DNA from 3 places in the Pseudomonas trutticola BRTCR10 genome. Region 2 is predicted to be linked to each of the others. Evidence: predicted binding sites of a transcription regulator. Region 2 holds the regulator's gene; each other region holds the start of a gene.
What was found. The regulator FliA, encoded in region 2, starts transcription of late flagellar genes. The targets are predictions, from matches to a motif close to CTAAAGTTTNNNNNNNNNNNGCCGNTAA.
Positions count from the first base shown of each region.

Region 1: a site for FliA is predicted at 736-763, ahead of ACVVH8_RS28970 (methyl-accepting chemotaxis protein). Genes of this name have one in related genera too.
Region 3: a site for FliA is predicted at 1,084-1,111, ahead of ACVVH8_RS22595 (methyl-accepting chemotaxis protein). Genes of this name have one in related genera too.

Region 1 is NZ_CM149552.1:6,357,086-6,359,352, reverse strand. It holds gene ACVVH8_RS28975 (LysR substrate-binding domain-containing protein) at 1-685, shown strand, start outside; gene ACVVH8_RS28970 (methyl-accepting chemotaxis protein) at 867-2,267, shown strand, end outside.
Region 2 is NZ_CM149552.1:1,861,162-1,863,428, forward strand. It holds gene fleN (flagellar synthesis regulator FleN) at 1-492, shown strand, start outside; gene fliA (RNA polymerase sigma factor FliA) at 489-1,229, shown strand; gene ACVVH8_RS08330 (chemotaxis response regulator CheY) at 1,396-1,767, shown strand; gene ACVVH8_RS08335 (protein phosphatase CheZ) at 1,785-2,267, shown strand, end outside.
Region 3 is NZ_CM149552.1:4,969,068-4,971,334, forward strand. It holds gene ACVVH8_RS22595 (methyl-accepting chemotaxis protein) at 1-969, opposite strand, end outside; gene ACVVH8_RS22600 (transporter) at 1,247-2,267, shown strand, end outside.

The DNA.
Region 1 (2,267 bases), 2.1 Mb from region 2:
TTTGGAGCGCGCTTGCAATACCTTGCGTGCCGAGGACGACATCCTGCGCATGAAAGCGCCGTCGACCCTGACCATGCGCTGGTTGCTGGCGCGGCTCAGTCGCTTCCGTCATTTGCAGCCGGGCAACGAAGTGCAATTGACCAGCGCGTGGATGGACGTGGATTCGGTGGACTTCAACAATGAGCCGTTCGATTGTGCGGTGCTTCTGAGCGACGGACATTTCCCGCCAGACTGGGAGGCCAGCCAGCTGTTTCCCGAGGAGCTGATTCCGGTCGGTGCGCCGAACCTGCTGAACGATCAGCCCTGGGACGTGGCGCGACTGGCCAGCGCCGAGTTGCTGCACCCGACACCGGATCGCCGCGACTGGCGCAGTTGGCTGGAGCACATGGGGCTGTCTGATCAGGTCTCGCTCAAGGGCGGGCAGGTGTTCGATACCCTGGAGTTGGGCATGATCGCGGCGGCTCGTGGGTACGGCGTGTCGATGGGCGATTTGCTGATGGTCGCCGAGGATGTGGCGCAGGGGCGCTTGAGTCTGCCGTGGCCGACCGCCGTCGCCAGCGGCCTGAATTATTACCTCGTGTGGCCAAAAACCCGTCCGGGAGGTGAACGTTTGCGCCGCCTCAGCGACTTCCTGCAAGGCGAAGTCCGCGCCATGGCGCTGCCGGCTGTAACACGCTTGAGCTGAAACGTTAGAGCCGCCACAATGCCGGCCTTGTGCCATAACCCTGCTGATCGCTCAAGTATTCGGTTCTACCGCCGAATACGTGCATGTGGAACCGTCGTGCCGGTCTCCACGATTCACCCCCATTAGAAAATTATCCGAGCTGCGATCAAGGAGGATCGGCAAGTTCGGCCAGGAGCTGTCCATGTCTCAACCTCGCGCTCGGATCGCCTCGCAGCTGGGCCTCGCGCTCGCCGTGATACTGGCGATTGTCATCAGCGGCAGTACGGTGTTCGCCCTGCGTTCGCTGGATACCGCCAACCTCGCCACCCGTGAAGAGCACTTGGCCAGTGAGGCGCGGCTGCTGGCCGACCAACTGAGCACCTTTCACGGCACGCTGCGTGAAAGCACCCAGCGTCTGAGCGGGTTGTTCGAGAAGCGCTTCAGCGCAGGTCTGAGCATTCACCCGAGTGAGCCGGTGACCGTTGCCGGCACCCAGACCCCGGGCCTGCACCTGGGCGGCGAAGTGCTGAACAACAACTTCAAGGAAGTTGACGAGTTCAAGCAGATGACGGCCGGCGTCGCCACGCTGTTCGTGCGCAGCGGCGAAGACTTCGTGCGGGTCAGCACCTCGCTGACCAAACAGGATGGCACTCGCGCTATCGGCACCTTGCTCGATCACGCGCACCCGGCTTACGCGAAGTTGATGGCGGGGCAGGGTTATGTCGGCCGCGCCTTGTTGTTCGATCGCTCCTACATGACTCAATACACCCCGGTGCGCGATGGCAGCGGCAAGGTGATTGCGGTGCTGTTCGTCGGTTTCGACTACACCGACGCGCAGAACATTCAGTTCGACAATCTCAAGCGTTTCCGCATCGGCCAGAGCGGGTCGCTGGCGTTGCTCGACGAGCAGAATAAATGGCTGGTGGCGCCGGCGGGTGTGCAGGCCCCGGAACAAGCCGTACCGGTGATCAAGGGCTTGGCTGCGAAACCGGGCAAGGGTGAGTTCTGGAGCGATACCTCGGAAGACTTCTACAGCATCGCCGTACCATTTGACGGCGGCCCGTGGTCGGTAGTGGCGAGCATGCCGAAAGCCGAGATTCGTGCGGTGACCTGGAGCGTCGGTACGCAATTGGCGATCGGCAGCCTGTTGGCGATGTTGCTGGCGGTGGGTTCGGTGGTGTGGCTGCTGCGCAGCAAACTCGCGCCGTTGAGCGATCTGGTACGGCAGGCCGAAGCTTTGGGTGCCGGTGATCTGAGCGTGCGTCTGAACGTGTCGAGCAATGATGAGATCGGTCAGCTGTCCCGCGCGTTCAACCAGATGAGCCAGGCGCTGTCGACCATGGTCGAGCACATTCGTCGCTCTTCGGAAGAGGTCAACAGCCGTGCGCAGGCACTGTCCGGTTTGTCCGGCGGCGCCTACGAAGGCATGGAGCAACAGTCCGGTGAAATCACCAGCATGGCCGGCGCGGTGGAAGAGTTCAGTGCTACCTCGCTGAACATTGCCGACAACATGGGCGCCACCCAGCGCCTGGCGCAGGAAAACGCTCAGCAGACGCAGATCGGTCGTACCTCGATGGACGAGGCGTCTTCCTCTCTGGAGCAA
Region 2 (2,267 bases):
ATCGGCGACAATCTCGATGTACTGGTGATCGACACCGCTGCGGGTATTGGTGACTCGGTAGTCAGTTTTGTTCGCGCAGCCCAGGAAGTGTTGCTGGTGGTTTGCGACGAGCCGACCTCGATCACTGATGCCTACGCACTGATCAAACTGCTCAACCGCGATTACGGCATGAACCGCTTCCGCGTCCTCGCCAACATGGCGCAGAGCCCGCAAGAAGGTCGCAACCTGTTCGCCAAGTTGACCAAGGTCACGGATCGCTTCCTTGATGTGGCCCTACAATACGTCGGCGCCGTGCCCTACGACGAAAGCGTGCGCAAGGCAGTGCAGAAGCAGCGAGCGGTCTATGAAGCTTTCCCGCGTTCCAAGTGCGCGCTGGCGTTCAAGGCGATCGCGCAGAAGGTCGATACCTGGCCACTGCCTGCCAACCCGCGCGGCCACCTTGAGTTTTTCGTCGAGCGCCTCGTGCAGCAAACGGCAGGGCCTGTGTTATGACCGCCAGCGGTATGAACTACTACAAGAAGTCGGCACGTGACGCGCAGTACGAGTTGATCGAGCGTTACGCGCCACTGGTCAAACGCATCGCCTACCACCTGCTGGCGCGATTGCCGGCCAGTGTGCAGGTCGAGGATCTGATTCAGGCCGGGATGATTGGCCTGCTCGAAGTCTCGACCAAATACGACGCCAGTAAAGGCGCCAGTTTCGAAACGTACGCGGGCATTCGAATCCGCGGCGCGATGCTCGACGAAGTGCGCAAAGGGGACTGGGCACCACGCTCGGTTCACCGCAACACCCGTATGGTCAGCGACGCAATTCGGGCAATTGAAGCTAAAACCGGCCGTGATGCTAAAGATCACGAGGTTGCGGCCGAACTCCAATTGAGTCTCGACGATTACTACGGGATTTTGAATGACACCCTGGGCAGCCGCTTGTTCAGTTTCGACGACCTCTTGCAGGACGGCGAACACGAAGGGCTGCACGAGGATGGCGCCAGTGCTCATCTTGAGCCGTCACGCGATCTGGAAGATGAACGCTTCCAGGCGGCGCTGGCGGACGCGATTGCCAATTTGCCGGAGCGTGAGCGACTGGTGTTGGCGCTGTACTACGACGAAGAGCTGAACCTCAAGGAGATCGGTGAAGTCCTTGGCGTCAGTGAATCGCGGGTCAGCCAGTTACACAGCCAGTGCGCGGCCCGTTTGCGGGGGCGTTTGGGGGAGTGGCGAGCGCGCTGAAGGCAGTGTGGGGACACTGCGAACGAGGCTGGTGCGGTGATGAACGGCACCGGTCTTGCTCTGTTGTGCTCCAGACAGTCTTCGAGTGCTGCGCCGATTGATTGAAGTGGCGCGCCCAGGTGCTGGGCGCGTTTAAGACTGCTTGGAGGTCGAATTGAACAAAGACATGAAAATCCTCATCGTTGATGACTTCTCAACGATGCGGCGGATCATCAAGAACCTGCTGCGCGATCTTGGGTTCACCAACACCGTCGAGGCCGACGATGGCACTACCGCCATTCCGGTGCTCAACAGCGGCAGCATCGACTTTCTGGTAACAGACTGGAACATGCCGGGCATGACCGGTATCGACCTGCTGCGCCACGTGCGTGCCGATGAAAAACTCAAGCATCTGCCCGTGCTGATGGTGACCGCTGAAGCCAAGCGCGAGCAAATCATCGAGGCCGCTCAGGCCGGTGTGAACGGCTACGTGGTCAAACCTTTCACGGCTCAGGCGTTGAAAGACAAAATCGAGAAGATTTTCGAACGCATCGGCTGATGACGCGCGGGGGAGCTATGGAGCATAACGAATCTTCACAGGGCGATTTCGAGTCGACCCTGAAAAAACACGCGGTCGAACTGGTCGAGAGCCTTGAAAAAGGCAGGTTCGGCGACGCTGTGCAACTGATCCATGAGCTCAATCAGACCCGTGACCGTGGCCTGTATCAGGAAGTCGGCAAGCTCACACGTGAACTGCACAGTGCGATCGTCAACTTCCAGATCGATCCGCACATGCCGCAGGCTGAGGAAGTGTCGCAAATCACCGACGCCACCGAACGCCTGGGCTATGTGGTCAAGCTGACAGAAGCCGCGGCCAACCGCACCATGGATCTGGTGGAAAGCGCCACGCCGGTGGTCAATGGTCTGGCTGAAGAAGCCCAGGCCTTGAGTACCGACTGGGGGCGTTTCATGCGTCGTGAAGTCGGAGCTGAAGAGTTCCGCGAACTGGCGCGCCGGGTCGACGGTTTTCTGTCACGCAGCAGCACGGACAACCGTGCG
Region 3 (2,267 bases), 3.1 Mb from region 2:
CCGCGCTGCGTCGGCGGCGTGACGTGCGACTTCCTGGGCGGTGGCGGACATTTCGTTCATCGCCGTGGCCACTTGATCGGTGCGGTTGAACTGCTCGTTGGTGCCGCCGGCCATGGTCGTGGCGATCGCATTCAACTCGCCGCTGGCGCTGTCCAGATCACTGGCACTGCGCTGCAAACGGGCGAAGGTGTCGGCGAGGAAATCGCGCAGGGTGTTGGCGGCTGCGGCGAGGTTGCCGAGTTCATCCTGACGGTCGCTGACCACGCGTTCGGCGAGTTTGCCGCGGCTCAGTTGAGTGACGTAGTCAATCAGTTTGCGGATCGGCTCAACCAGATTACGGTTGACCAGCCACAGGCTCAGCAGGCCAATCAGCAGGCCCGAAGCAAGCATTACCAACAACCCGAGCCATACGGTGCGATCGGCCTCGGCACTGATCTGCGCCGACTGTTCGGTGCCCTGTTTGCGCAGTTCGCTGACCAGTTCGCTCATCTGATCGCTGGCCGCACGGTCGACGCCTTTGACGGCGGTGTCGCCCGCCGTTGGATCGCCACCGGCAGCGACATAGGCATCGCGACCCTTCTGGTAGGCGCTGCCTAGCTGACGATGCTCTTCGCGCAAACGCTCGATGCGGTTTTTCAGGCTCGGCTCGATGCCCTTCTGGCTGGCCAGTTCACCAAGGATGTTCTGCACATCGCGCTGACGGTCTTCGAACTGGCCCCAATACTTGGCCAGGTCTGCCGGTTGCTTGCCGCGCAGCAGCACGTTTTTCCATTCCTGTACCTGCACCTTGAATTGCAGGTTGGCCTCGTCGATAAGTTGCGAGGTGTGCAACGGGCCAGCGATCAACTGACTGTAGCTCTGCACGCCGTTGGACAGGAAATGGAAACAGGCCAGCGCGATCAACAGCATCGCCAGCAAGCTGCCGCTCAGCAGGGCGAGAATTTGCGCTCTCAGGGATTTTTGCAGCATCGCAAGATACTCAGGACAGGGATGAGGCACGCCCGGTGAGGCGTGGGATTTTGCCGGACATCCATGTCGGCGAGCCTTGGCTGATGGCCAAGCGCGCGCAACGTAACCTAAGCGTGATCGGCGTGCCAGAGCGCTTCTTGAAGAAAATCCGACCGCCGGTAAGACATTGATCTGACGTCATTTTTCAGTCACACAAGTGTCATGTGCGCTTGCGATGATCCGGCTCAGTGAACCTGCCATTCCCGCGATCGACGCGCCCTCTTCGCAGCGAGCCTTCATGAACCACAGCCTCGATACCAGCCATCGCGATCCTGACCTGTTTGGCTTGCTCTACGGTTTCCGTTTCCTGCCCGGTGAGCGTGGCCGCGAAGTCGATTCGGCGACGGCTCTGCGTTGTTTGCAGGACGACAGCGACAGCGGTGAATTCCTCTGGCTGCACCTGAACCTGGCGCACGCTGCCTGTGAGCGCTGGATGAAAAGTCATCTGCAACTGCCCGAAGAATTTTTCGAGGCACTGCACGAAGGCTCGCGTTCGACGCGCATCGAGCATGTCGATTCGGCATTGCTGGCGGTGGTCAACGACGTGGTGTTCAACCTCAGCAGCATGGTTTCCTCGGACGTGTCGACGCTGTGGGTCTGCGTGCGCAGCAAGTTGATTGTCAGTGCGCGCCTGCAACCGTTGCACTCGGTGGATAAACTGCGCTCGTCGGTGAAGGCCGGCGAGCGCTTTCGTTCGCCGTCGGAACTGCTTGTGCACTTGCTGCGCGATCAGGGCGAAGTGCTGACACAGATCGTGCGCAAGACCAGCATGAGCGTCGATCAGGTCGAGGATGAATTGCTCTCCTCGCGGCTGTCGACCAACCGCGCCGAACTCGGTGCCAACCGCCGGGTGCTGGTGCGCTTGCAGCGGTTGCTGGCGCTGGAGCCGGGTTCCTTACTGCGCCTGCTCAATCGTCCGCCGCCGTGGTTGCAGAAGGAGGACGTCAAGGAGCTGCGCAAATCCACCGAGGAGTTCGCACTGATCATCAACGACCTCACCGCCCTCGGCGAACGAATCAAACTGCTTCAGGAAGAGATCGCCGCCAACCTCAACGAACAGAGCAACCGCACGCTGTTTACCCTGACCGTGGTAACGGTGCTGGCGCTGCCGATCAACATCATTGCCGGTTTTTTCGGGATGAATGTGGGAGGGGTGCCGCTGTCGCAGGATCCGGAGGGGTTCTGGATATTGGTGGCGTTGGTGGCGACGTTTACGGTGATTGCCGGGCGCTGGGCGTTTCGTAAACGCGGCGATTACT